Regions from separate parts of the Streptomyces sp. NPDC093071 genome, predicted to be linked through region 1. Evidence: riboswitches for the same ligand, from Rfam matches in the RefSeq annotation. Region 1 holds a riboswitch; each other region holds the start of a gene.
What was found. Region 1 has a riboswitch for cyclic di-AMP ahead of ACIQD7_RS26510 (transglycosylase family protein). Riboswitches for the same ligand answer to the same signal wherever they lie in the genome.
Positions count from the first base shown of each region.

Region 2: another riboswitch for cyclic di-AMP. It lies ahead of ACIQD7_RS20835 (M23 family metallopeptidase); the one in region 1 lies ahead of ACIQD7_RS26510 (transglycosylase family protein).
Region 3: another riboswitch for cyclic di-AMP. It lies ahead of ACIQD7_RS25610 (transglycosylase SLT domain-containing protein); the one in region 1 lies ahead of ACIQD7_RS26510 (transglycosylase family protein).
Region 4: another riboswitch for cyclic di-AMP. It lies ahead of ACIQD7_RS01915 (peptidoglycan DD-metalloendopeptidase family protein); the one in region 1 lies ahead of ACIQD7_RS26510 (transglycosylase family protein).

Region 1 covers NZ_JBIVPH010000008.1:160,071-167,137, forward strand. The annotation lists gene ACIQD7_RS26500 (cytochrome P450) at 1-1,016, shown strand, start outside; gene ACIQD7_RS26505 (transglycosylase family protein) at 1,177-2,226, shown strand; cyclic di-AMP (ydaO/yuaA leader) riboswitch at 2,441-2,658, shown strand; gene ACIQD7_RS26510 (transglycosylase family protein) at 2,662-3,372, shown strand; gene eno (phosphopyruvate hydratase) at 3,729-5,021, shown strand; gene ACIQD7_RS26520 (septum formation initiator family protein) at 5,135-5,605, shown strand; gene ACIQD7_RS26525 (DUF501 domain-containing protein) at 5,645-6,274, shown strand; gene ACIQD7_RS26530 (exopolyphosphatase) at 6,271-7,067, shown strand, end outside.
Region 2 covers NZ_JBIVPH010000005.1:20,675-27,741, forward strand. The annotation lists gene ACIQD7_RS20825 (PrsW family intramembrane metalloprotease) at 1-527, shown strand, start outside; gene ACIQD7_RS20830 (aldo/keto reductase) at 524-1,486, opposite strand; gene ACIQD7_RS20835 (M23 family metallopeptidase) at 1,559-2,692, opposite strand; cyclic di-AMP (ydaO/yuaA leader) riboswitch at 2,704-2,850, opposite strand; gene ACIQD7_RS20840 (PP2C family protein-serine/threonine phosphatase) at 3,063-4,346, opposite strand; gene ACIQD7_RS20845 (MerR family transcriptional regulator) at 4,542-5,282, opposite strand; tRNA gene ACIQD7_RS20850 (tRNA-Met) at 5,397-5,470, opposite strand; gene ACIQD7_RS20855 (rhodanese-like domain-containing protein) at 5,524-6,015, opposite strand; gene ACIQD7_RS20860 (sigma-70 family RNA polymerase sigma factor) at 6,187-7,067, shown strand, end outside.
Region 3 covers NZ_JBIVPH010000007.1:238,002-245,068, reverse strand. The annotation lists gene ACIQD7_RS25630 (SIS domain-containing protein) at 1-899, opposite strand, end outside; gene ACIQD7_RS25625 (DeoR/GlpR family DNA-binding transcription regulator) at 1,049-1,858, shown strand; gene ACIQD7_RS25620 (phosphocholine-specific phospholipase C) at 2,027-4,051, shown strand; gene ACIQD7_RS25615 (hypothetical protein) at 4,098-4,808, opposite strand; cyclic di-AMP (ydaO/yuaA leader) riboswitch at 5,182-5,366, shown strand; gene ACIQD7_RS25610 (transglycosylase SLT domain-containing protein) at 5,371-6,294, shown strand; gene ACIQD7_RS25605 (phosphoribosyltransferase family protein) at 6,301-7,067, opposite strand, start outside.
Region 4 covers NZ_JBIVPH010000001.1:475,861-482,927, reverse strand. The annotation lists gene hpnH (adenosyl-hopene transferase HpnH) at 1-819, shown strand, start outside; gene ACIQD7_RS01935 (aspartate aminotransferase family protein) at 827-2,215, shown strand; gene ACIQD7_RS01930 (helix-turn-helix domain-containing protein) at 2,292-2,921, shown strand; gene ACIQD7_RS01925 (DUF6126 family protein) at 3,007-3,156, shown strand; gene ACIQD7_RS01920 (tyrosine-protein phosphatase) at 3,180-4,001, opposite strand; cyclic di-AMP (ydaO/yuaA leader) riboswitch at 4,391-4,550, shown strand; gene ACIQD7_RS01915 (peptidoglycan DD-metalloendopeptidase family protein) at 4,554-5,513, shown strand; gene ACIQD7_RS01910 (SGNH/GDSL hydrolase family protein) at 5,675-6,487, shown strand; gene ACIQD7_RS01905 (STM4011 family radical SAM protein) at 6,474-7,067, opposite strand, start outside.

The DNA.
Region 1 (7,067 bases):
AGCTGATGACCCATCTGCTCAACATCGACCCGCCCGACCACACCCGGCTCCGGCGGCTCGTGTCGAAGGCGTTCACCCCGCGCCGGGTCGCCGAGTTCGCCCCGCGCGTCCAGGAGTTGACCGACCGGCTCATCGACGCGTTCGCGGAGAAGGGGAGCGCGGACCTCATCCACGAGTTCGCCTTCCCGCTCCCCATTTACGCCATCTGCGACCTGCTCGGCGTGCCCGAGGAGGACCAGGACGACTTCCGGGACTGGGCCGGGATGATGATCCGGCACGGCGGGGGCCCGCGCGGCGGCGTCGCCCGGTCGGTGAAGAGGATGCGCGGCTACCTCGCGGAGCTGATCCACCGCAAGCGCGAGGCGCCGGGGGACGACCTGATCTCGGGGCTCATCAAGGCCTCCGACCACGGCGAGCACCTCACCGAGAACGAGGCCGCCGCCATGGCCTTCATCCTCCTCTTCGCGGGCTTCGAGACCACGGTCAACCTGATCGGGAACGGTCTGTACGCGCTGCTCCGCGATCCCGTACAGAGGGGACTCCTCCAGACCTCCCTCGCCGCCGGGGAGACCGGCCTCCTGGAGACCGGGATCGAGGAGCTGCTGCGGTACGACGGGCCCGTGGAGATGGCGACCTGGCGGTACGCGACGCGGGCCCTGACCATCGGCGGGCAGGAGATCCCGGCGGGCGACCCGGTGCTCGTGGTGCTCGCCGCCGCCGACCGCGACCCGGAGCGGTTCGACGGGCCCGACGTGCTCGACCTCGCCCGGCGCGACAACCAGCACCTCGGCTACGGCCACGGCATCCACTACTGCCTCGGCGCGCCCCTCGCCCGCCTCGAAGGACAGACGGCGCTCGCCACCCTCCTGACCCGTCTGCCGGACCTGCGGCTCGCCGCCGATCCGGCCGAACTCCGGTGGCGCGGCGGGCTCATCATGCGCGGTTTGCGCACGCTTCCGGTGGAGTTCTCCCCTTCCGTACCCCTCTCGCACACTAACGGACCGTCAGAAATGTGATCTTCATGTGATCGAGTGGCCATCGACTTGTGACGGACGTTCGAATGCCGCTACGTTTCGCCGCAGTCTCAGCCGTCACGCGAAAGGCGTACCTATGCGTTCCGGGAACGGACGACACCGTCGCCCCCGTCAGGCCCCCGCCATCGTCGTCGCCGCGGGCGTGACCGGATCCGCCATGGCGCTGCCCCTGCTCGCCACCGGATCCGCGTCCGCCGCCGACGCCGCCACGTGGGACCGCGTCGCCGAGTGCGAGTCCGGCGGTCAGTGGAGCGCCAACTTCGGAAACGGGATGTACGGCGGCCTCCAGCTCACCCAGGGCGACTGGGAGCGGCACGGCGGCCTGGCGTACGCGCCCAGCCCCGACCTGGCCAGCCGCGCCCAGCAGATCGCGGTGGCCGAGAAGGCCCTCGCCAAGGGCAGCGACGCCTGGGCCACCTGCGCCCCGATCGCCGGTCTGACGAACGACGGGAAGCCCACCGGGGTGGACCCGGGTCCGGCCACCGCCCCGGCGCCCTCCGTGGCGCCCGTCCCCGAGTCGAGCTGGAACTCCGGCTCGCCGGCCGCCTCCGCGACCACGCCGTCCACCGGGACGCCGAAGGCCTCCGTCCCGACGACCGCTCCGGCCACCCCGTCCGCGCCGGCCGGATCGACGGCTCCCGCCACCCCGGCGGACCCGACCGCGCCGACCGCCCCCGCCACGCCGTCCGCGCCGTCCGGATCGACCGGGACGGCGGACCCGGCGGACCCGACGCTCCCGTCCGACCCGTCCGACCCGACGGTCCCGGTCGCCCCCGACGGCTCCGTGGCGCCCGTGACGCCCGGTGTCCCGGGCGACGAGGGGTCGTCGACCGAGCCCGGTACGGGCAAGCACCGGGGCGATGCCGCCCCGGATGAAACCGACAAGCCGGACAGCTCCACCGAATCCGGTAGACATGCCTCGGGCAAGGACAAGCTTTCCGAAGAGCCTGACTCGACCCCGATTGCTGACGAAGCGAAGAATTCGGACGCAACGGACAGCCAGGGCTCTTCGGGTGAATACGTCGTGCGTCCGGGTGACAGCCTTTCGGACATCGCCCAGGCGAACGAACTGCCCGGAGGGTGGACCGCCCTCTATGACGCCAACAAGCGGACCGTGGGCACCGATCCGGACCTCATCCTCCCTGGTCAGAACCTCGACCTGACGAAGGGTTCGGTCCCGGCGGAGGGGTAGTTCGACGGCTTATGTCCGGTTCCGGGCGAGTGAGACATGGGTCTCTTTGCCCCAACTGGCCCACAGCGCCCGCAAACTCCGCTTCCGTCACTCCTCACCTGCGCAAACAGTCCCCTCCGAAGGGCAAGAAGAGGCGAAATTCGTCGTATGAGCCTCTTTGAACTTCGGAGGGTTCTGTGTCTACGGTCGTCACCGCTCGCCACCGCGGGCCCCGTCGACCGAAACGCCGAATCCTGCCGTCGGCCGATGGGAACAGTCGTCGCGCAAGCGCCGTAGGCAGGAGCGGGGGACCCAAGGTAAGTGCCGGCCCCGGCCGTCGAGACGGACGGCCGACGACCGGCTTGGGGTGAAGCCGCGTGCTAGGACACGCGGCCGGGCAACTCTTCGGCCCGAACCCGACAGCTCACCTCGCAGGCGTCGGTGAGGAGAATCCCCATGCTGTTTTCCGTCAAGGGCAAACACCGCCGTCCCTCCAAGGCCACCCAGCTCGCCGCGCTCGTCGGCGTCACCGGCATCGCCGTCGCCGCCCCGTTGATGACCGCGGGCACCGCCTCGGCCGCCACGTCCTCCGAGTGGGACCGCGTCGCCCAGTGCGAGTCCGGCGGCAACTGGTCCATCAGCACCGGCAACGGCTACTACGGCGGCCTGCAGTTCTCGGCCTCCACCTGGGCCGCGTACGGCGGCACCGCCTACGCCTCCACCGCCGACCAGGCGTCGAAGTCCCAGCAGATCGCCATCGCCGAGAAGGTCCTCGCGGGCCAGGGCAAGGGCGCCTGGCCGAGCTGCGGCGTGGGCCTCTCCGGCGCCTCGTACGACGGCGGCGCCGCCGAGAGCGCTCCGCAGCAGGAGCAGCCGAAGCAGGAGCGGAAGGCCGAGCAGCCGACCACCCGCAGCGAGCAGCGCCAGGCCCCGAAGAAGGAGCGCCAGGCCGCCCCCGAGGCCGCCAAGAAGACCGTCACCACCCCGACCGGCAAGACGGTCAAGAAGGGCGACGGCGAGTACAAGGTCGTGGCCGGCGACACCCTCAGCAAGATCGCCGACGCCCAGGGCGTCAAGGGCGGCTGGGCCCAGCTCTTCGAGCTGAACAAGGACGTCGTCGAGAACGCCGACCTGATCTACCCGGGCCAGCAGCTCCACCTGAAGTGAGCCCGGCGGGTCGCGTGAGTCCGGCGGCTCACGCGCCCCCGACGACCCTCCCGCGGTGACCACCCCGGTCCGGTGCGCGCTTCCCCGTGCGCGCCGGACCGGGGTTCCCCTTATTGAGAGGGCTGTGCATTGCGGGTATCGAGGGGGCTCCGGAGCCCCTCCGCGACCCACTTGATGGTTACCGCCCAGTAGATCTGGGGCCCTTCGCCCCGTTGTGCGTGCCCTTGGGTCCTTTTTCGTCCCAGGGGGCGGGCGCCCGGCCGGTCGGAGCCTCCGGGGCGGTTAGGCTCTTGTCGCAAGGCCGAGCGACCCAGCACAGGCCCTGCGTCACATCCAGCGTCACATCCCAGAAGGAGATGCTCGTGCCGTCCATCGACGTCGTCGTAGCCCGGGAAATCCTGGACTCCCGAGGCAACCCCACGGTCGAGGTCGAGGTCGGCCTCGACGACGGCAGCACCGGCCGTGCTGCCGTTCCGTCCGGCGCCTCCACCGGTGCGTTCGAGGCCCTGGAGCTTCGCGACGGTGACCCGAACCGTTACCAGGGCAAGGGTGTCGAGAAGGCCGTCCTCGCCGTCATCGAGCAGATCGGCCCGGAGCTCGTCGGCTACGACGCCACCGAGCAGCGCCTGATCGACCAGGCCATGTTCGACCTGGACGCCACCCCGGACAAGTCCTCGCTCGGCGCCAACGCCATCCTCGGCGTCTCCCTCGCCGTCGCGCACGCCGCCTCCGAGGCCAGCGACCTCCCGCTCTTCCGCTACCTGGGCGGCCCGAACGCGCACCTGCTGCCCGTTCCGATGATGAACATCCTCAACGGTGGGTCGCACGCCGACTCCAACGTCGACATCCAGGAGTTCATGATCGCCCCGATCGGCGCGGAGTCCTTCTCCGAGGCCCTCCGCTGGGGCACCGAGGTCTACCACACCCTCAAGTCCGTCCTGAAGTCCAAGGGCCTCTCCACCGGCCTCGGCGACGAGGGCGGCTTCGCCCCGAACCTCGGCTCCAACCGCGAGGCGCTCGACCTCATCCTCGAGGCGATCAAGCAGGCCGGCTACGTGCCCGGCAAGGACATCGCGCTCGCGCTCGACGTCGCCGCCTCCGAGTTCTACAAGGACGGCAAGTACGAGTTCGAGGGCAAGGCCCGCTCGGCCGCCGAGATGACCGAGTACTACGAGGAGCTCGTCGCCGCGTACCCGCTGGTCTCCATCGAGGACCCGCTGTTCGAGGACGACTGGGCCGGCTGGAACGTCATCACCGAGAAGCTCGGCGAGAAGGTCCAGCTCGTCGGCGACGACCTGTTCGTCACCAACCCGGAGCGCCTGGCCCGGGGCATCGAGGAGAAGTCCGCGAACGCCCTGCTCGTCAAGGTCAACCAGATCGGCTCGCTGACCGAGACCCTCGACGCCGTCGAGCTGGCCCAGCGCAGCGGCTTCAAGTGCATGATGTCCCACCGCTCCGGCGAGACCGAGGACGTCACCATCGCCGACCTGGCCGTCGCCACCAACTGCGGCCAGATCAAGACCGGCGCCCCGGCCCGCTCCGAGCGCGTCGCCAAGTACAACCAGCTGCTGCGCATCGAGGAGATCCTCGACGACGCCGCGGTGTACGCCGGCCGCAGCGCCTTCCCGCGGTTTCGCACTGCGAACTGATCGCCACGGCAAGGGCTGATCGAAGGCGGACACCCGCTCTCATCCGTACGTCCCCGCACTCGGTCCCGTACCGTGTGCGGGGACGTCCGCGTGAACAGGGGAGGCGACACGACATGGCCGTGAAGGACCGGGACCGGTTCTCGACCGCGACCCGGATCAGGCTGCTCGGCGAGCAGACCGCCGCCCGTGTCTACCGCTCCCAGACCCGCCGTCAGGCCCGCCGCTCCCGGCTCACCGGCCGCGCGGCCTTCCTCGCCCTCGTCGTCTGCTCTCTGGTCGTGGCCCTCGCCTATCCCATGCGCAGCTACGTCTCCCAGCAGGGCGAGATCGCCGAGCAGGAGCGCCGGGCCGCCGAGGCCGCCCGGCGGGTGCAGGAGCTGAGGGACGAGAAGGCCCGCCTCCAGGACCCGGCCTACGTCCGCCGCCTCGCCCGCGAGCACCTGCACTACGTGCTTCCCGGCGAGACCGGCTTCACCGTGAACGACCCCGGCGCGGAGCGGCGGCCCCGCGCCGATCAGGGCGCGGCGGACCGCCCCTGGTACGACAACCTCTGGGACGGCGTGGACAACGCCGACCGCCGCTGACCTCCCGTACGACCGACGACCTAGGCACCCAAGGCAGACATGCAAACGCCCCCTCCGCAGACCGAACGCACCGAGCCCACCGAGGCGGACGTCGCCGCCTTCGAGCTCCAGCTCGGACGGCCGCCCCGCGGCCTGCGCGCCATCGCGCACCGCTGCCCCTGCGGGCAGCCGGACGTCGTCGAGACGGCGCCCCGGCTCCCCGACGGCACGCCCTTCCCCACCACGTACTACCTGACCTGCCCCCGGGCGGCCTCGGCCATCGGCACCCTGGAGGCCAACGGGGTCATGAAGGAGATGCAGGCCCGGCTCGCCACCGACCCGGAGCTCGCCGACGCCTACCGGGCCGCGCACGAGGACTACCTCGCCCGCCGCGACGCCATCGAGGTCCTGGAGGGCTTCCCGAGCGCCGGCGGGATGCCGGACCGGGTCAAGTGCCTGCACGTCCTCGTCGGCCACTCGCTGGTCGCGGGCCCGGGCGTGAACCCGTTCGGCGACGAGGCCCTCGCGATGCTGCCGGAGTGGTGGGCCAAGGGCCCGTGCGTCACCCCGTGCGTGGTGCCGAAGGAGGAGGACGGCTGGACGGTCGAGGGCGACGAGAGCGGCCACTTCGCCTTCAAGCCGGTCGACGACGACGCCGCCGACGCTTCCGGTGAGGGGGAGGAGAAGTGACCCGGGTCGCCGGAATCGACTGCGGTACGAACTCCATCCGCCTCCTCGTCGCCGACGTGCACCCGGAGACGGGCGAGCTGGTCGAGCTGGACCGGCGGATGACCATCGTCCGGCTCGGCCAGGGCGTCGACCGGACGGGCCGGCTCGCCCCCGAGGCCCTGGAGCGGACCTTCGCCGCCTGCCGCGAGTACGCCGCCGTGATCCGGGAGCTGGGCGCCGAGCGGATCCGCTTCGTCGCCACCTCGGCCTCCCGCGACGCCGAGAACCGCGACGACTTCGTGCGCGGGGTCGTGGAGATCCTCGGCGTCGAGCCCGAGGTCATCACCGGCGACCAGGAGGCCGCGTTCTCCTTCGCCGGCGCCACCGGCGAGCTGCCCGGCACGGAGACGTACCTGGTCGTGGACATCGGCGGCGGCTCCACCGAGTTCGTCACCGGCACCGACCGCGTCCAGGCCGCCCGCTCGGTCGACATCGGCTGCGTCCGGCTCACCGAGCGGCACGTCCGCCACGACCCGCCGACCGCCGAGGAGGCCGAGGCGATCCGCGCCGACGTCCGGGCCGCGCTCGACCTGGCCGCCGGGGCCGTGCCGATCGACACGGCCGACGTCCTCGTCGGACTCGCCGGCTCCGTCACCACCGTCGCCGCCATCGCCCTCGGCCTCCCGGAGTACGACTCCGAGAAGGTCCACCACTCCCGGATCTCCGCCGAGCAGGTCGCCGAGGTCACCGACCGGCTCCTCGCCTCCACCCACGACGAGCGGGCCGCGATCCCCGTGATCCACCCCGGGCGGGT
Region 2 (7,067 bases), on a different contig from region 1:
GGCTGCTGCTCGCCATGGGAATGCACGCCGCCTGGAACGGCTCGGCCACCTTCGGCGGCCCCTGGATCTTCTACGCGGTGTACGGGGCGCTCATGATGCCGGCCTTCGGCCTGCTGACCTGGCTCGCGATCTGGAGCCGGCAGCGGGAACTGCGGACGGTATCGGGGGAGCTCCCGGCGTACGCGGCGGCCGGCTGGCTCTCCCCCGCCGAGCCGCTCGCGCTCTCCTCGATGCGGGCCCGGCAGCTGGCCCGCGCCTTCGCCGCCCGGACGTACGGCAAGGAGGCCGCCCGGGCGGTCGGCGAGTACGAGTCCTTCGCGACCACCCTGGCGTTCCTGCGGAACCGGGCCCGGCGCGGCACCGCCGGGCCCGACTTCGCGGCCCGCGAGCAGGAACTCCTGCACCACCTGTGGCAGCGCAGGGCGGTCGCCTCGCCCGCGCTGACGTACGCGGCGCGGGCGACGGGCCGGGCGTGGACGCCGCCGCAGTACCTGGACTACGGCGGCTACAACCCGTACCGCAGTTAGCCCCGGGCTTCGGAGACCTCGGAGGTCTCGGTCAGGAGCGTCAGCTCCTCCTCCGTGAGCTTCAGGTCGGCGGACGCGACCAGGGCCGGGAGCTGTTCGACCGTACGGGCCGAGGCGATCGGCGCGACGACCGTCGGCCGGGAGGCGAGCCAGGCGAGGGCGACGGAGGCGGGCTCGGCGCCGTGCGCCCCGGCGACCGCGTCGAGCGCGGAGAGCACGGCCCGGCCCCGCTCGGTGTCGAGGTGCCGGCCGGCCCCGGCGGCGCGGGCGCTGTCGACGGTGGTGCCGGGGCGGTACTTGCCGGTGAGGAAGCCGGAGGCCAGGCCGTAGTACGGGACGGCGGCGAGTCCGGCCCGCTCGGCGGTCTCCAGGAGCGGGCCCTCGTAGGTCTCGCGGGAGACCAGGTTGTAGTGCGGCTGGAGGGCGACGTAGCGGGCGAGGCCCTCGGCCTCGGCGAAGTCGAGGGAGGCGCGGAGCCGCTCCGGGGAGATGTTGGAGGCGGCGACGGCCCGTACCTTACCCTCCCTCACCAGCTGGTCGAGGGCGGTGACGATCTCCTCGACGGGGACGGACTCGTCGTCGAAGTGGGTGTAGTACAGGTCGATGCGGTCGGTGCCGAGGCGGCGCAGGGACTCCTCGGCGGCGGCCTTGATCGTGGGGGCGGAGAGCCCCTTGAAGCGGGGGTGGGAGCCGACCTTGGTGGCGACGACGACGTCGTCGCGGTTGCCCCGGGAGGCGAGCCAGCGGCCGATGACGGTCTCGGACTCGCCGCCCTCGTTGCCCTCGGCCCACACCGAGTAGACGTCGGCGGAGTCGACGAAGTTGCCGCCCGCGGCGGCGTAGGCGTCGAGGACGGCGAAGGACTGCGCCTCGTCGGCGGTCCAGCCGAAGACGTTGCCGCCGAGGGCCAGCGGGAAGACGTGCAGATCGGACGTGCCCAGCGTACGGAGAGAAGTCATGGGGTGGACAACGGTCCCCGCCGCCGGGCGTATTCCGCGCGGATGGAGCATTCCGCGCGGGCGCGGAAGGGATCAGACGGTCAGGCCCTTGGAGCGCAGCCAGGCCGCCGGGTCGACGCCGTCGCCGCCGCCGGGGTGGACCTCCAGGTGGAGGTGGGCGCCGGAGACGTTGCCGGTGGCGCCGACGCGGCCGATCGTCTCGCCGGTGCCCACGGTCTGGCCCGCGGAGACCGTCATGGAGGAGAGGTGGCAGTACCAGACCTCGGTGCCGTCCTCCAGCTCCAGGACGATCCGGTAGCCGTAGGAGCCGGACCAGCCCGCCGACTTGACCGTGGCGCCGTGGACCGCCTTGAGCGGGGTGCCGGTGGGGGCGGCGAAGTCGAGGCCCGTGTGGTAGCCGGAGGACCACATCGAGCCGGACTGCATGTAGGTGGCGGTGAGGGAGTACGAGGAGAGGGGCATCGAGTAGCTCGCGGCGAGCTTGGCGAGGCGCTCGGCCTCGGCCTTCGCCCTGGCTTCCGCCTCCGCCTTGGCCTTGGCCTCCGCTTCGGCCTTCGCCTTGGCCTCGGCCGCGGCCTTCTCGGCGGCGTCGGCCTTGGCCTGCGCCTCGGCGGCGGCCTTCTCGGCGGCCGCCTTCTCCGCCGCGGCCTTCTCGGCGGCGTCGGCGGAGGCCTGCTGCTGCTCGGCCTGCTGGAGGATGCGGGCGCGCAGGGCCTCGCCCGCGTCGGCGGTGCTCGGGGCGTCCACGGTCGACAGGCTCGCGCGCGTGACCTGCCCGGACCGCGAGGCCCGGTCCTCGGCCTCGGTGGTGTACGTGGCGGAGGTCAGCGGGTTCGGGTTGGCGCGGTCCGCGGGGACCGTCTCCCGCTCTTCCTGCGCGGGCAGGAGCGCGCCGACGCCGGGGAGGTCGTGGGCGTCGGGCAGGTTGAGGTCGGGGAGGTCCGGGAGCGATATCGCGACCGGGGGCTTCTCCTGCGCGGTGGCGAGGCCGCCCGCGCCGACGGCCGCGATGACGCCGACGCCGAGGACGGTGGAGGAGCGGGCGAAGTTGGAGCGCTGCTTGACGACCCGGTGCCGGCCGCCGGAGCGGTTCTGGGCGCGGAGGGAATCCTCGGTGGGGTTCCACTCGGTGTCCGGGGCGGAGGGGGCCGCACCGCCGCCGAAGGCATCGAACGGGGCTTCGGGGGCAGGGGTGTTGGACGCCACGGAGGCGCGCTCCTTTCCTTCCTTCTCGCCTACCGGGTTAGCTGACGGGTTCGGAGCAGGAAGGTCTCCTACGGGCCCGGTCGCACGGGTGCGAAGGGCTCGATTCACCCCAAATGGTGGTTCCCCGGTTCCCTTGCGGGATTCGGCGCGTGCGCACGGTGCCGTCTCTTGCGACGGCTGGGACGACCGCGCTGCGTTATCGAACGTTAATAGACAGGGGGTCCCGATTCCAAGCCGTCCCCCTTGATCATTCATTGAATTGGTAGGGATTGGTCCGACTTGACCCCCCTTCAGCAAGGCCGGATCCCGGAGCCGCAAAACCCCCGCAATCTGACGGTTCATCAATTGTTATCGGAGGGAGACCTCTCGACTACCCCTGGTGACCGGGGCCGTCGGACGGCCGCCGACCGAATCCTCCGGGGAGCCGGTGACGGAGCCCGCCCGACGGCCGGTGACGGGGTCCGCCGGGCGGCACCACCGGCATCGTCCGGCGCCGCTCGGGCTGCCCCGCCGCCGGGCGGCTCAGTGCGAGCAGCGCCATGTCGTCCGTCGCCCCGCCGCCCGTGTGGAGCCGTACGTCGTCCACGAGCGCGTCGAGCACCTCCTCGGGACCGGGGAAGATCCGCCCGGCCAGCCGCTCCGCCGGGTCGTAGAAGACGCCCCACGCGTCCCGCGCCTCCGAGAGGCCGTCGGTGTAGAAGAGCAGCGTCGTGCCCGGCGGGTACGGCCGGGCCTCGGCGCGGTCCGGCCACGACGCCAGGTCCCCCATGCCGAGGGGCAGCGCCGGCCGGCTCGGGTCGACCGTCTCGACCCGCCCGTCGCCGTACAGCATCAGCGGGGACGGGTGCCCCCGGTTGACCACCCGTACGAAGCCGTCGAAGGTCCCGCTGCCGTCGGAGCGCGGGACCTCGGCCAGGACGGCGGTGGTGAACCCCTCGACGGCGTCGAGGCTGTCCCGGCGGGTGCCCTCCCGGTCCAGCGCCCGTTCGAGCCGCCGCGCCACGCCCTCCAGGGTCCGCTCCTGCTCGGCCGCCTCCCGGAAGGCGCCGATGACGACGGCCACGGCCTCGACCGCGTCCAGGCCCTTGCCCCGTACGTCCCCGACCACGAGCCGCACCCCGTACGGGGTGTCCTGCACGGCGAAGAGGTCGCCGCCGATGAACGCGTCCGCCTGCGCCGCCTCGTAGCGGGCCGCGCACCGGAGCCCGCCGATCCGCTCGGCGGGCGTCGGCAGCACCGCCTTCTGCGCGGTCTCCGCGATCACCCGCGCCGAGGCGAGCCGTTCGCCGCTGCGGCGCACCACCCGGTTGATGAGCAGGGCGAGCACGGAGACGGTGAACACGGTGAGGGTCTCGGCGACGGCCGGGGCCCGGGTGACGTCGTCGCTGAAGAGGTAGAGCCCGACCGAGGCGAGGACGGCGGCGATCCCGGTGAGGAGCGTCGTGATCAGGGGGAAGAAGGGCGCGGCGACCAGCGGGGCGGCGGCGAGCATCGGCGAGGCGGTGTACGGGGCGGGGGTCGACACGTCGAAGAGGACACCGCCCAGGATGATCAGCGGCGGCAGCGTCCGGAGGAACCAGCGGGCACGGTTGTACGGGGGACGGCCCTCACCGCCCCGCCTTCCTCGGCCCACCGCTCCTAGGGGGTGCCCCACCTGTTCTCTCCTGCCCGGTCCGCCCGGCCGCGGCCCCGTACCGCGCCCTTCCAGGGTGGCCGCCACCCGGGCGAACGGCGACTCCGCACGGCCGACTGGTGGACGGGGCGGGGGTCGGGGGTGGCTGAGGGGGCTAGGGGCGAGGGCCCGGGGGGCCGGGGCCGGGAGCGGGTGCCGGGGGGCCGGGGGCCGGGGCTACATGTTGCGTTCGGCGTAGATCGCCATCGCGTCCCGGACGAGAATCGCGGTGCCCTCGCCGTACCTGTCGTAGTTCTTGGTGAAGCGGGGGTCGTCGACGTACATCCGGCCGAGGCCGATCACGTACTCCTTGGTCGGCGCCGTGGTGGTCGACAGCCAGGCGACCTGGCGCCGCGCGAGCGCCTGCACCTCGTCGCTGTCCGCGGCCAGGCCGTCCCGCGCCGCCTTCCCGAAGTCGCGGGCGATCCCGGCCTGCTCCTCCATGAACGCCCGCTTCTGCACATCGTCCAGCGAGCGCCACCACCGGTCGCCCTGCTCGTACGCGTCGCGGCCCCAGCGGTGGGTGACCTCCTCCTCGTACCGCGTGTGGTCGAAGCCGTCGAACATCTCGTCCGCCATGAGTTCCTCTCCGTTCTCGGTCTTGTGGAGGGTGGTCCGCACCGACGCGATCTGGCGTCCGATGCGCTCGCGCTCCTGCTCCAGGAGGGCGAGGTGGGCGCGCAGGGCGACGGAGGTGTCCCGCTGACCCGCGAGGACCTCGGCGATGGCGGCCAGCGAGAGCCCCAGCTCGCGCAGCAGCAGGATCCGCTGCAGCCGCACGAGCGCCGCCTGGTCGTAGTACCGGTAACCGTTCGCGCCGATCCGGCTCGGCTCCAGCAGTCCGCGCTCCCCGTAGTGCCGGAGGGTGCGGCTGGTGGTGCCGGCCTTCTTGGCGATCTCCTGGATCGACCACTCCATGCCGAGAACGCTAGATCTTGACGTCGCGTCAAGGTCAAACGGAATCGCGCGCATCCGGGCGGGAACGACGAAGGCCCGGATCCAAGAGGATCCGGGCCTTCGTTCGCTACTGAGTAGCGGGGACAGGATTTGAACCTGCGACCTCTGGGTTATGAGCCCAGCGAGCTACCGAGCTGCTCCACCCCGCGTCGGTAAACATGACTCTACGGCATGACCGGGGCGATCCTGAAATCGGTTTCCGTCAGCAACCGCAGTCGTCGGTGCCGACCGGGGCCGTCAGGGGGTCCGCGGCCTTCTCCGCGGGCCCTTCCCACGTCTCGTACGCGAAGCCCTCCCTCACCCAGTACTCGAAGCCGCCGAGCATCTCCTTGACCGGGAAGCCCCGCTCCGCGAGGGCGAGCGCGGCCCGGGTGGCGCCGTTGCAGCCGGGACCCCAGCAGTACGTGACGACCGGCACGGAACGGTCGAGCAGCTCCTCGGCCCGCTCGGGGATCAGCGCGGTCGGCAGGTGAACGGCGCCGGGCACGTGCCCCTGGTCCCAGGCGGCCGTGGACCGCGTGTCGACCAGGACGAACCCGGGGTCGGCGCCCCCGGCCGCCGCGGCGGCGAGGACCGAGGCCACGTCGGAGACGTCGGCGTGGAAGGCGAGGCTCGCGGAGAAGTACGCGGCAGCGACGGCGGGAGAGGCCGGCGGGGTGCGGAGTACGGGGTTGACCTGCGGTGTCGTCGTCATGGTGATCAAGTTAGGACCGGAGGACACCGGGCTGAAGTAGAGAACCCCGGCGGTCGGGGACTCCGGCCGGGGATTCCCGTGCGTTCACGGCCGAGCGGCGGGGATCTCACGTTCCGGAACTCCGACCGGCCTCCCTCGTCACATTCATGGGACCCAATCCGTCATGGAGACATGACGGGACGCGAAGGGGAAGACAGGACGGTGGACGCGGAGGGGGACGCGGGCGTGCACGGCGAGGCGGGCGTGCACGGCGACGAGGAACTCCTGGCCCGGCGCTTCGACGCAGACCGAGGCCGGCTGCGGGCGGTGGCGTACCGGATGCTGGGCTCGCTGAGCGAGGCCGAGGACGCCGTCCAGGAGACCTGGCTCAAGCTCCACCGCGCCGACGCCGACGCGGTGCGGAACCTCAGCGCCTGGCTGACCACCGTCGTCGGCCGCGTCTGCCTGGACATGCTGCGCTCGCGCGGCTCGCGCCGCGAGTCCCCGCTGGAGTACTACGTCCCCGACCCGGTGGTCCGCGTCGGGGACACCGTGAGTACCGCCGCCGCCACCGGCACCAGCGGTGGCGTCGGCGCCCCCGACGCCACCGACCCGGAGCGCGCGGCCGAGCTCACCGAGTCCGTCGGCCTCGCACTCCTCGTCGTCCTGGAGACCCTGTCACCGGCCGAACGGCTCGCGTTCGTCCTGCACGACATGTTCGCCGTCCCCTTCGACGAGCTCGCCGAGGTCGTGGACCGCAGCCCGGCCGCGACCCGCCAGCTCGCCAGCCGCGCCCGCCGCCGGGTGCGGGACGTCTCCCCGGGCCCCGCCCCGGACCCTCGGCGCCGGCGGGAGATCGCGGACGCCTTCCTCACCGCCGCGAACGGCGGCGACTTCGAGAGCCTGCTCGCGGTCCTCGACCCCGACGTGGTGCTGCGCGCGGACGGCGGCCGGCTCATGGCCGCCACCTCCCGGGTGGTGCGGGGCGCCCGGGCCGTCGTCTCGCAGGCCCTCGCGTACTCCAGGTTCCGGAAGGCGGCGCTGCGGGTCGTGGCCAACGGCGAGCCCGCGGT
Region 3 (7,067 bases), on a different contig from region 1:
ACGGAGCGGGTCAGGTTGCGGGGGGTGTCCGGGTTCAGGCCCTGGGCCTCGGCGACGGCGACGGCGAGGCGCTGGGCGCGGATCAGGTCCGCGAGCGGGTCGAGGCCGCTCTCGGAGAGGATGCCGCCGACCTTCCGCACGTCGTCCGCGAGTCCGGCGGGGAGCGTGCCGAAGCCCCAGGCGACCCGGCCGGGGCCGGTGATGCTGATGGGGCCGTGGCGGTACTCCATCGCGGGGTACGCCTCCGTCCACGCGCCGGCCGCCTCGCGCATCTTGAGCCCGGCCTCCAGGGCGAGTCCGTAGGTCCAGCCGCTGCCGAGGAAGGTGAACTGCCCGGCCGTGAGGACGGCCTCGTCCAGCGGGGAGGCGAGGGCCTGTTCGGCGTCGCGCGCGGCCTCCTCGACGGTGGCCACGCCTTCGGGGAGGGCGCCCTCGGCCTCCAGGTGCGCGCGGAAGAGGGCGAGCGCGGTGGTGGCGAAGCGGGTCTGGACGACCGACTCCTCGTCCGCGAAGTCGAGGACGGCGACCTCGTCGGCGAGGTCCATCACCGGCGTGGCGGGGTCGGCCGTGACCGCGCCCGTGGGTACGGTGCCGCGCAGTCGGGTGAGGACGGCGAGGACCTCGCTGGTGGTGCCGGAGCGGGTGAGGGCCACGACCCGGTCGTAGCGGCGTCCGTAGGGGAACTCGGAGGCGGCGAAGGCGTCGGTCTCGCCGTGGCCGCCGGACTCGCGCAGCTCCGCGTAGGCCAGGGCCATGAACCAGGAGGTGCCGCAGCCGACGACCGCGACCCGCTCGCCCCGCCGGGGCAGGGCGGCGACGTGCCGGGGCAGGGTGCGGGCGGCCTGGCGCCAGGTCGCCGGCTGGGAGTCGATCTCCACGGCGGTGCGGGTGGTGCTCATGCCGATCTCCTTGCAAGAAAGACTGCGCGATATTGAATGAACATGCTTGAACTCCGACCCATTCAAGCAGAAACATGCACAGCGTTTCCAGATCCCGCACTCTCCGGAGGCTAGAATCGGACGCTCGCACGACCGGGAGGGAGGGACCCATGTCCAAGCACGAGCGGTGGAACACGCTCCTCGAACTACTGGCGGCCTCGGGAAAGATCGAGGTGGAGGAGGCGGCGACGGCGCTCGACGTCTCCGCGGCCACGATCCGCCGGGACCTCGACGAACTCGCCGAGCAGCAGCTCCTCGTGAGGACACGGGGCGGCGCGGTGGCGCACGGCGTGTCGTACGAGCTCCCCCTGCGGTACAAGTCGACGCGGCACGCGCCCGAGAAGAAGCGGATCGCGGAGGCCGCGGCCGATCTGGTCACGCCCGGCGAGGTCGTCGGGCTCAACGGCGGCACGACGACGACGGAGGTGGCGCGGGCGCTGGCGCTGCGGTTCGCGAGCGGGCGCGCCGAGGTCCCGGGGCCGGTGACGGCGCCCTCGGGTCCGGCGCTGACCGTGGTCACCAACGCGCTCAACATCGCGGGCGAGCTGGCGGTGCGCCCGCAGATCAAGATCGTCACGACGGGCGGCGTCGCCCGTCCGCAGACCTACGAGCTGGTCGGCCCGCTGACGGTCGGGGTGCTCAGCGAGGTGGTGCTCGACGTGGTGGTGCTGGGGGTCGACGGGGTCGACGCCGAGCTGGGCGTGATGGCGCACCACGAGGACGAGGCGAGCATCAGCCGGCTCTTCGCGGAGCGGGCGAGCCGGGTCGTCGTGGTGACCGACTCCTCGAAGATGGGCCGCCGGGCGTTCGCGCGGATCTGTGGTCTGGACCGGATCGACACCCTGGTGACCGACACGGGCATCGCGCCGGAGACGGCCGCCCAGCTCACCGAGGCCGGGGTGAAGGTCGTCACCGTCTGACCCGCCCACCCTCATTGGTCTCCAGTCGAACCAATCATGAGCCAAGGGTGTTCGGGATCCCGGCTGTTAACCCAGTAATTACCGCACGGGCGTATACCTTTGACCGTCCCTCCCTCCATCATGTGTCCGACGTGCCGCCGGGGCACACCGTGACACGAGAGGCGGGGCATGATTCCCATCAGCCGCAGGGGGTTCGTCGGCATCGGCGCGGGGCTCGTGGCGGGGGCGGCGCTGCCGTCGGCGTCCGCGTCGGCCGCCGCGCGGGCCGCGACCGGCACCCTCACCGACGTCAAGCACGTGGTGGTCCTCATGCAGGAGAACCGAAGCTTCGACCACTACTTCGGCACCCTGCGCGGGGTGCGGGGCTTCGCCGACCGCGCGGCGGGCAACCTGCCCGGCGGCTGGGGGACGTTCAACCAGCCGCACCTCGGCGGCCGCCAGTACCCCTGGAAGCTCAGCGACACCCCGCCGGCCGGAGGCGTGGACGGGGAGACCCTCGCGCAGTGCAACGGCGACCTGCCGCACAGCTGGACCTCGCAGCACGCGGCCTGGAACAAGGGGCGCCTCGACAACTGGGTGACGGGCGTGGGCAACGTCCGCACGCTCGGCCACCTCGACCGCGAGGACATCCCCTTCCACCACGCGCTCGCCGACCACTACACGATCTGCGACGCGTACTTCTGCTCGGCGCTCAGCGCCACCGGACCCAACCGGACCTTCCTGTGGAGCGGGAAGATCGACGCCTCCAGTAAGGACGGCGGCGAGGAACGGGGCCTGACCTGGGAGACGTACGCGGAGGCGCTCCAGCGCGCCGGGGTGAGCTGGAAGGTCTACCAGAACGCCCAGGACAACTACGGCGACAACGGCCTCGCGTACTTCAAGAGGTTCACCGACGCGCGGCCCGGGGACCCGCTGCACGACCGGGGCATGGGCTCGGTCCCGAAGGCGACCGGCTCGACCCCGGACGACATCGCGGCGGCGATCCGCGCGGACGTCCTGGCGGGGACCCTGCCGCAGGTGTCGTGGGTGGTGGCGAGCGAGGCGTTCTCCGAGCACCCCTACGCGCCGCCCGGGGACGGCGCGCACTTCGTCGACCTCGTCTACCGGGCCCTGGCCGCGAACCCCGAGGTGTTCGACTCGACCGTGCTGTTCCTCAACTACGACGAGAACGACGGCTTCTTCGACCACGTGCCGCCGCCGGTCGCCCCGCCGGGCACACCGGGCGAGTACCTCGACGGCGTGCCGATCGGCCTGGGCTTCCGCGTCCCCATGCTTGTCATGTCCCCGTGGACCCGGGGCGGCTGGGTGAGCTCCGAGGTCTTCGACCACACCTCCGTGCTGCGCTTCCTGGAGACCTGGACGACGGCCCTCGGCACCCCGGCCGCCTGTCCCCACATCAGCGCCTGGCGGCGGAAGGTGACGGGCGATCTGACCGGCGTCTTCGACTTCGCCCGCCCGGTGTACGGAGTGCCCGCCGGACTTCCGTCGACGGCGAAGGTGATCGGGCAGGCCACCTGCAAGCCGCTGCCGAACCCGGTCCCGCAGAACAACGCCCTGCCCGCGCAGGAACCGGGCACCCGGCCGGCACGCGCCCTGCCGTACCAGGTGAACGGCAACCTGGACCGCTTCGAGTTCGGCTCCGGCGGCAAGATCCTGGCCTGGTTCTCGATGACGAACCGGGGGACGGAGGCCAGGCGGGCCGCGCACTTCTCGATCCACCCGCACCAGCACCGCGACACGGCCGCCTGGCAGTACACCGTGGACCCCGGGGGCACGGCCTCCGACTTCTTCAACATCGGCACGGGCTCGGGGTCCGGGAAGTACGACATCTCGATGATGGGACCCAACCGGTTCCTGCGCCGGTTCATCGGCGACGCCTCCAAGGCGGGCAAGGACGTCGAAGTGGCGGCCCGGTTCGCGACCGAGCCGGGGACCGGGAAGACGGCCCTCTGGCTCAGGATGACCAACGCCTCCGCCGGGCCCGTCACCTTCACGATCCGCTCCAATGCCTACCGGACGGACGGGCCGTGGACGTACACGGTGCCGGCGGGCTCCGCCACCGAGGACTTCTTCAACGCCGTCGCGTACCACCGGGGCTGGTACGACTTCACGATCACCACCGGCGTCGACGGGACCTGGTCGCGCCGGTACACCGGCCACATCGAGACCGGGGCGCCGAGCGTCAGCGGCTGAGTCCGGCGGCCCGGGCGCGGTTTCCCCGTGTCCCGGGCCCCGGGCGTCAGCGGCCTGCGTGCGCGGCGCGGCGGGCCGTGGCGTCGAGGAGGGCGAGCGCGTCGCCGGCCGTGCGCCCCGGGGCCCGGTTCCAGGGGCCGATGAGGTCCCGCCATCCCCGCGACCGCAGCTCGGTCATGATCCAGGCGGCCGCCTCGTTCATGGTGTCCGCACCGCCGTAGCCGAGGCGGTGGGCGGCGAGGAGCGCCCCGCAGACACAGCGGGCCCCGCGCCTGTCGCGCAGCTTGTACGGGGCGTTCTGCCAGCCCCACTCGGTCAGCACCAGACGCGCGTAGCCGAGGTGGACCGAGGGGCGCAGCTCGACCCCGCCGATGCGGCGCCAGGCGTGCAGGCGGTCCGGCAGTACGGCTCCGATCCGGCCGGGGAGGCGGCGCTCGACGGGGGCCGGCGCCGGGAGCGCGTCGAGCGCCTCGGCTACGAGCCGGTCCACGGGCACGCTCAGCAGGTCCCGCCAGTCCCGCCCCTCCCCCGGCGACGGCGACCCGGGGGCGGGCGCGAGGGGCTGCGGGGCGGGCGCAGGCGACCCGGGGGCTAGCGCGAGCGGTTCGGGGGCGAGTGCGAGCGGTTCCGGGGCGGGTGCGAGCGGTTCCGGGGCGGTCCAGTCGGTGACGATCCGCTGCCAGACGGCGCTCTCGTAGAGGGCGGCGGCCTCGCGGTCGAGGGTGTCGGGGGTGAGCTGGGGGGCGGCGGGGGGCATCGGGCGGCTCCTGGGTCGGGCACTCCATCCTTCGACAGGAATGTCGGCTTTGCGCGCTTTGCCCTTGAGTGGCACCGGATGCCACCCAAGACGACCCATCGACCCCGAAAACCCCACTCGACAGTTTTTCGCCCTATTTACCCATCAATGGAATTACATCGCATATTCGGACATAACCCACCGGGTGACGCGACTCACTCCGCACGGCCCGCCGCACGGCGCCGACCTCTCCCGCCCCGTACCGCACAAGGAAGTTCGGCGCCTTTCCGGGCCGACCGATCTTGAATTCCCCGAATTCGGTGATCCTTTTACCCGTGCCGCCGCTCTGATCCTCTTGTTATTCGCCGCATTACTGGCCTACGGTCACCCCCATTCGAGCGGAACGCCTAATCCTGCCACCGCTCGGAAACCTCCCTTTTCACCCGACGGCAGGAGCGGGGGACCCACGAATACGCCGGTCCGGTGATCCGGAACGGCTCGGGGTGCAGCCGCGTGCGCGCGGCCGGACATCTCCCGTCCGAACCCGACAGCTCACCTCGTAGGCGCCGGAGAGGAATCCGTCATGCCTGCACACGGTAAGCACCGCCGCCCCCGCCGCAGCCGCGTCTCCCGTGGTCTCGCACTGGTCGGCACCGGTGGAGCCGCGCTGTCCCTGCCCCTGATCGCCCCCGCCACGGCCGGCGCCGCGCCCGCCGCCGGCGCCCCGGAGATCGCCGCCAAGACCTTCGCCGCCCCCGCCGCCCCGGTCGCCGCCAAGGCCCCGGCCGCCCCGGCGACCGCGCGCACCTACACCGTCGTGAGCGGTGACTCGCTTTCCCTGATCGCCCACAAGAAGGGAATTCAGGGAGGCTGGAAGAGCCTTTACCGCGCCAACCAGAGCGCCGTGGGTGACAATCCGTCACTCATCCACCCCGGTCTGGAACTGACGATTCATCGGGGTTCCGCCAAGGCCGTCCCCTCTCAGGCGAAGACGCAGGAGAAGGCGGAGCGAAAGGCCGAGCGCAAGGTCACCGCGAAGGCGGAGAAGTCCAGCACGACCGACCGGGCGAGCCGCTCCGAGCGCCGCGCGACCGCCCCGTCCACCGGCAGCGCCACGGGAGCCTCCGCCGCCGCCCCGGCCGCTGCCGCCGCTCCGGCCGCCGCTCCGGTCGCCGCCACCCAGTACGCCGACAACCTCGACGGCTGGATCCGGCAGTCGCTGGACATCATGGCCCAGCACGGCATCCCCGGTTCCTACGAGGGCATCCACCGCAACATCATGCGCGAGTCCTCCGGAAACCCGCAGGCCATCAACAACTGGGACATCAACGCCGTCAACGGCACCCCCTCGAAGGGCCTCCTCCAGGTCATCGAGCCGACCTTCCTGGCCTACCACGTGCCCGGCACGTCGATGGACCTGTACGACCCGGTCGCCAACATCACCGCCGCCTGCAACTACGCGGCCGACCGCTACGGCTCCATCGACAACGTCAACGGGGCGTACTGACCGTCGTCAACGGGGCGCACCGGTGCCCTGACGCCGGAAGTGTCCGGTGAACCAGGAGGTGGCGAGCTCCGCCACCTCCTCCAGGGCACCGGGCTCCTCGAAGAGGTGGGTGGCCCCCTCCACCACGGCCAGCCGGTTCTCGCAGCGCAGCAGCGCCCCGGCCCGCCGGTTGAGGTCCAGGACCAGCGGGTCGTCGCCGCCCACCACCAGGAGGGTCGGGGCCCGCACCCCGGCCAGGCGGTCGGCCGCGAGGTCCGGCCTGCCGCCGCGCGAGACGACGGCGGCGACGAGGGACGCGGGGTCGCCCGCCGCCCACAGCGCGGCCGCCGCTCCCGTACTCGCGCCGAAGTAGCCGAGCGGGAGCCCCGCGACGTCGGGCCGCTCGGCCAGCCGTTCCGTGGCCCCGGCGAGCCGATCCGCGAGGAGCGGGGTGTCGAAGACGTGCGCCCGGTCGGCCGCCTCGGCCTCGCTCAGCAGGTCGAACAGCAGGGTCCCGAGACCGGCCCTGTTCAGCTCCGCGGCGACCGCCCGGTTCCGGGGGCTGTGGCGGCTGCTGCCGCTGCCGTGGGCGAACAGGACCAGGCCGGCGGCCCCCTCGGGCACGGCGAGCCTCCCCGCGAGGGTGGCGCCGCCGACCGGGAGCCGTACGTCCGCGTCCCGGACGACGGGGTCGCGCGCGGCCCGGCTCCGGTCCAGACAGGCGATCACCTCGTCGTCCGGCGTCTGCGGGAACTCCCGGTAGAACTGGCCGACGGCGTAGAACCCCTCCGGGG
Region 4 (7,067 bases), on a different contig from region 1:
CTGGAGTCCGGCGCCCCCATGGTGTCCATCGCGGGCGGCGAGCCCCTGATGCACCCTCAGATCCACGAGATCGTGCGCCAGTTGGTGGCGCGGAGGAAGTACGTCTTCCTCTGCACCAACGCGATGCTGCTCCGCAAGAAGCTGGAGAACTTCACCCCCTCCCCGTACTTCGCCTTCGCCGTGCACATCGACGGGCTGCGCGAGCGGCACGACGAGTCCGTGGCCAAGGAGGGCGTGTTCGACGAGGCGGTGGCGGCGATCAAGGAGGCCAAGCGGCGCGGCTTCCGGGTCACCACCAACTCGACCTTCTTCAACACCGACACCCCGCAGACCATCATCGAGGTCCTCAACTTCCTCAACGACGACCTCGAGGTCGACGAGATGATGATCTCGCCCGCCTACGCCTACGAGAAGGCTCCCGACCAGGAGCACTTCCTGGGCGTCGAGCAGACCCGGGAGCTCTTCAAGAAGGCCTTCGCCGGCGGGAACCGGCGCCGCTGGCGCCTGAACCACTCGCCGCTCTTCCTGGACTTCCTGGAGGGCAAGGCGGACTTCCCCTGCACCGCCTGGGCCATCCCGAACTACTCCCTCTTCGGCTGGCAGCGGCCCTGCTACCTGATGAGCGACGGTTACGTCCCCACGTACCGCGAGCTCGTCGAGGAGACCGACTGGGAGAAGTACGGCCGGGGCAAGGACCCGCGCTGCGCCAACTGCATGGCGCACTGCGGCTACGAGCCCACCGCCGTCCTCGCCACCATGGGCTCCCTCAAGGAGTCCCTGCGCGCGGTCCGGGAGACCGCCTCCGGGAACAGCAGGTGAGCGGCGCGTGACCGGCGGCGGCTTCGACCTGCGGGGGCTGCTCGCCGAGCGCGGCGGCGAGCGGTACGAGCTGCACGCCCGGTACCTCAACCCCCAGCTCCCGCGGATGCTCCGCACCCTCGGCTTCGACAAGGTGTACGAGCGGGCCGAGGGCGCCCACTTCTGGGACGCCGAGGGGAACGACTACCTGGACATGCTCGCCGGCTTCGGCGTGATGGGCCTCGGACGGCACCACCCCGTCATCCGCAAGGCCCTCCACGACGTCCTGGACGCCGATCTCGCCGACCTCACCCGCTTCGACTGCCCGCCGCTGCCCGGCCTCCTCGCCGAGCGGCTGCTCGCCCACAGCCCCCACCTGGACCGGGTCTTCTTCGGCAACAGCGGCACCGAGGCCGTGGAGACCGCCCTGAAGTTCGCCCGGTACGCCACCGGGCGGCCCAGGATCGTCTACTGCGACCACGCCTTCCACGGGCTCACCACCGGCTCCCTCTCCGTCAACGGCGAGCGGGGCTTCCGGGACGGCTTCGCCCCCCTCCTGCCGGACACCGCGATCGCCCTCGGCGACCTCGACGCCCTGGAGCGGGAGCTGCGCAAGGGGGACGTGGCCGGCTTCGTCGTGGAGCCGATCCAGGGCAAGGGCGTCCACGCGGCCCCGCCCGGCTTCCTGCGCGCCGCCGGGGAGCTGCTGCGCCGGCACGGCGCCCTGCTGATCGCGGACGAGGTGCAGACCGGTCTCGGCAGGACCGGCGACTTCTACGCGTACCAGCACGAGGAGGGCGTCGAGCCGGACCTGGTCTGCGTCGCGAAGGCGCTCTCCGGCGGCTACGTGCCGGTCGGCGCCACCCTCGGCAAGGACTGGATCTTCAAGAAGGTCTACTCGTCGATGGACCGGGTCCTGGTCCACTCCGCGAGCTTCGGCTCGAACGCGCAGGCCATGGCCGCCGGGCTCGCCGTCCTCTCCGTGATGGAGGACGAGGGCACGGTCGCCCGCGCGCGCCGGATCGGCGACCTGCTCTCCGGCCGCCTGAAGGAGCTGGTGCCCCGGTACGAGCTGCTCCACGAGGTCCGCGGGCGCGGTCTGATGATCGGCATCGAATTCGGCCGGCCGTCCTCGCTCGGCCTGCGCGGCCGCTGGACGGTGCTCCAGGCGGCCCGCAAGGGCCTCTTCGCCCAGATGGTCGTCGTCCCGCTGCTCCAGCGGCACAGGATCCTCACCCAGGTCTCCGGGGACCACCTGGAGGTGATCAAGCTGATCCCGCCGCTCGTCGTCGACGAGGCGGACGTGGACCGGTTCGTCACCGCCTTCACGGCGGTCATGGACGAGGCCCACGGCGGGGGCGGCCTGATGTGGGACTTCGGGAAGACCCTGGTCAAACAGGCGGTCGCGCAGCGCTGACGGGAAACGACCCTCCGGGTTTTGCCTCTGGGGCAAGAAACTTGCCTCAGAGGCACGATCCTGGCGGAATGGGGGCATGGACCACGTCCCCGGGGACACCTCCCCGGATCCCGCCACCTCCGGCGTCCTGCCCGACGTCGCCCCGCAGCTGCGAGCCCTGCGCCGCCGCCGGGGGCTCACCCTGGAGGCCGCCGCCCAGCGGGCCGGCCTCTCGCCGGCCCACCTCTCGCGCCTGGAGACGGGGAACCGGCAGCCCTCGCTGCCGATGCTGCTCGCCCTCTCCCGCATCTACGGTACGACGGTCTCCGAACTCCTGGGAGAGGCGCCCCCCGAGCGCGACCCCGTCGTCCGGGCCGGCCGCTCCGAACCCGTCGAGGCCGACGGCTGGATCTACCGCCAGGCGGGCGGCGCCGGACGCGCCCTCCAGTGCCTGCGGGTCCACGTGCCGTACGCCACCCGGGCCGACATCGTGCGCGTGCACCCGGGGGAGGAGTGGATCCACGTCCTGGAGGGCCGGGTGCGGCTCGCGCTCGGCGAGGCGGTCCACGTCCTCGATCCCGGGGACGGCGCGCACTTCGACTCGCTCACCCCGCACCGGATCGGTGCCGCCACCCCCGGCGGGGCCGAGCTGCTCTTCGTCCACACCCTGCTGCAGAGCCCCGTCGCCGAGCTGTGCCTCGGCGACGGGACCCCGCACCGGCGCTGACCGCCGTAACGATCGTCTGTGACGGTCCGCAGCAATGATCCGCCGTAACGATTCTTCTGTGACGATTCTTCAGGAAAGGACCGACATGTCCGAGAAGTCCGCACCCGTCACCGGCGAGGAGCGCGGGGAAGGCAAGTTCCCCAAGGGCCTGGTGCTCCGTCTCTTCGCCTACCTGATCGCCGGTCACCTCTTCGCCGGCTTCCTCTACCTGCTCTTCGCGATGGGCGCCAAGTAGGACCCCGGGAGGCGTCGCGCCTCCTACGCCTCGGTGACCAGGCGCTCCCGCAGCCGCTCGCGGGTCTCCGGGGACAGCTTCAGACCCCCGGAGAAGTAGGCGTCCACCGAGCCCCAGGTCGTCTCGATCGTCTCGAAGGCCGCCAGCAGGTACTCCGCCCGTGCGTCGAAGAGCGGGCTCAGCAGCTCCATCACCTCGGGCCCCATGGCGTCCGGGGCGGTGGAGCTGCGGCGCACCTTGTAGCGGCGGTGCGGCTCGTTCGACTTCACGTAGTCCGCCTCGATCGCCGTCCGCTCGACCCCGACGGCGAGCAGGGTGATCGCGACGGCGAGCCCGGCCCGGTCCTTGCCCGCCGCGCAGTGCATCAGGGCCGGGACGCTCTCCTCCGCCATGGAGTGCAGGATCCGGCTGTGCTCCGCCGTCCGCTCGACCACCATCCGCCGGTACGAATCGGACATTCGGGCCGCGGCCTTGCCCTCGCCGAGGATCTCCCGCAGCTGCGCGGTGTTGCCGTCGCGCACCAGCTTCCAGAACTCCTTGCCGTCGGCCGGGTCGTTGAGGGGTATGTTCACGTTCCGTACGCCGGGCAGCTCGACGTCCGGGCCCTCGATCCGCCGGTCGGCCTCGTTGCGGAAGTCGAAGACCGTGTGCAGCCCGAGGCCGGCGAGGAAGGCGGCGTCGCTCTCGGTCGCGTGGGCGAGGTGGCCGCTGCGGAAGAGCCGGCCGGGGCGGACCGCCCGCCCGTCCGTCGTCGGCAGGCCGCCCACGTCCCGGAAGTTGCGGACCTCCGCCAGCTCGGGCTCGGCGGCTTCGATGGGCGGGACCTGCGGCAGCTGCTGCGTCACGGATGCTCCTGGAGAGTCGGCGTTCGGGTGCCCGACGAGAAATCGGTTCCTGGGGCAATCATCCAGACGGGAAGGACCCGGCGCATCCCCTCGGACGGGAATGGGCAATCTGTCCGAATTGGCACGTTGGATATAACGCGCCCTGTTTACGGATGAGATGGGTTTCGGCGCGTGAGCAGGGTCATAGAAGTGACGGATCGTGGCCGGAGGTCCGCCGCAATCCCCTTACGGGAAAAGGGAGTCGAAGGACCGTCATCCACGGAGGGTGACCGGAATCCCGGGGGAACGATCTAGGGCGGAATGCCGGGACAAAACAGCGGCTTGTTCGCGCCGACCCCGCTCGTCTAGCGTCACGGTCAATCCGGACGGACCGCCTAATCCTGCCACCGCCCGGAATTCCACCCATCCCATGCGTGGCAGGAGCGGGGGACCCAGGAAGTACGCCGGTCCCGCGATGCAGGACGGCTCGGGGTGAAGCCGCGCGAGAGCGCGGCCGGACATCTCCAGTCCGAACCCGACAGCTCACCTCGCAGGCGCCGGAGAGGATTCGCCATGCCCGCGAAGGGTAAGCACCGCCGTCCCAAGAGCAACCCCCTCACCCGCGGATTCGCCGCCGCCGGTACGGGAGGCGCCGTCGTCGCCCTCCCGCTCCTCGGCGCCACCGGGGCCCACGCCGCCGAGCAGGCCGCCCCGGCCACCGCCTCCGTCCAGTCCGCCGTCACCGCGCACGCCGTCGCGGCGAAGGCCGCCCCGGCGAAGCCCGCCGCGACGACCGGCCCCCGGACGTACTCCGTCGTCCCCGGCGACTACCTGTCGAAGATCGCCGCCGACCACCACCTGGAGGGCGGCTGGCAGAAGGTGTACGAGGACAACCGCCGGACCATCGGCGCGGACCCCTCCCTCATCCTGCCCGGCATGAAGCTCACCATCGGTGCCAAGGGCTCCGCCCCCGCCGGCCCGAAGAGCGCGCCCGGCGCCCAGGAGTCCGGCAAGAACGGCGATGACGCCCCCCGCGCCTCCCGCGGCGAGAGCCGCCGCGCCGCCGCTCCGGCCACCACCGCCGCCCCGAAGGCCGCCGAGAGCTCCACCGGCTCCACCGCCTCCTCGTCCGGCTGGGTCGCCCCCGTCACCGGCGGCTTCTCCACCCCGTACCGCGCCTCCGGCTCCATGTGGTCCTCCGGCTACCACACCGGCGTCGACTTCATCGCCTCCTCCGGCACCACCGTCCGCGCCGTCGGCGCCGGCACGGTCGTCTCCGCCGGCTGGAGCGGCTCGTACGGCAACGAGGTCGTCATCCAGCACGCGGACGGCAACTACTCGCAGTACGCCCACCTCTCCTCCCTCTCGGTCTCGGCCGGGCAGAGCGTCAGCGGCGGGCAGCAGATCGGCCTCTCCGGTTCCACCGGCAACTCCACCGGCCCGCACCTGCACTTCGAGATCCGCACCACGCCGAACTACGGCTCGGACGTCGACCCGCTGGCCTACCTGCGCCAGCACGGCGTCTCCGTCTGACGCACCGCAGGGGACACCCTTTCCGACGGCCCGGCACATTCCGTGCCGGGCCGTCGGCCTATTCCGACTTGGGCGAATCTTTATCGGTGGCATATGTCACCCGTCGTCAACCCCTCCTTACGGTCGCGTAGGTCACACGCGAAAGGGAAGGATGTGCCCCCGTGGCAGACGATTCGAGATCAAGAGACAAGAACGCATTCGGGTCGTACGCGGCGATCGGTGACAGCTTCACCGAGGGCGTCGGAGACCCCGGCCCCGACGGGACGTACGTCGGCTGGGCGGACCGCTTCGCGGTCCTGCTCGCCGACCAGCTGCCGGAGCACGACGCCTTCCGCTACGCCAACCTGGCCGTACGCGGGCGCCTCCTCGACCAGATCGTGGCGGAACAGGTCCCCCGGGCGAAGGAACTCGCCCCCGACCTGGTGACCTTCTGCGCGGGCGGCAACGACATCATCCGTCCCGGCACCGACCCGGACGACGTCGCCGAGCGCTTCGAGCGCGCCGTCGCCGAACTCACCTCCGCCGTCGGGACCGTCATGGTGACCACCGGCTTCGACACCCGCGACGTCCCCGTGCTCCGGCACCTGCGCGGCAAGATCGCCACCTACACCGCGCACGTCCGGGCCATCGCGGACCGCCACGGCTGCCCGGTCCTCGACCTGTGGTCGCTGAAGTCCGTCCAGGACCGGCGGGCCTGGGACGGCGACCGGCTGCACCTCTCGCCCGAGGGACACACCCGGGTCGCCCTGCGCGCCGCCCAGGTCCTCGGCCTGCCGGTGCCCGCCGACCCCGACCAGGCGTGGCCGCCGGTCCCGCCGCGCGGCTCCCTGGAGGTCCGCCGCGACAACATCCAGTGGGCGCGGGAGTACCTCGTCCCCTGGATCGGGCGCCGGCTGCGCGGCGAGAGCTCCGGGGACCACGTCGAGGCCAAGCGCCCCGACCTGATGCCCCTCGGGGACCTCATGCCCCTGTAGCGGGCGGCGCGGCGGGGATCCGCTCCAGGACCCCGCCCGCGAACACGTCGTACAGCGGCAGCGTCTCCAGGTGGACGTAGCCGATGTGGCAGTCGCAGACGGCGAGGGGGCAGGCGCGGGGACGCAGGGCGGCGCGGTACGAACCGTCGTACAGGTTCCCCAGCTCGGCCTTGACGAAGTGGCAGCGCCGCACCGTCCCCCCGCCGTCCACCGAGATCACCGACTCGCCGGTGCGGCAGGGCAGCCCCGCCGAGCGGTGCGGATGCCGGCTGTACGGGAAGAGCGGGTCGAGCTCCGTCCACCCGTCGGCCTCCTCGTCGGTGTACGCGTGCCCCTCCGCCGCGTTCACCCACAGGTACACGTGCGGCGGCAGCGCGTCCCGCAGCCGCCGGGCGTGCTCCCGGTGCTCGGGGAGCCCCACCACGCCGACGCTGAACCGGACCCCCCGCCCCGCCAGGTCGTGGCACTTGGCGAGGAAGCGCTCGTACGGCGTCTGCCCCGGGTGGTACGTGCACCACAGCGCCACGGCCTCCGGGTCCACCTCCGCCAGCCAGTCGGTCCGGCAGCTCAGATTGGTCTG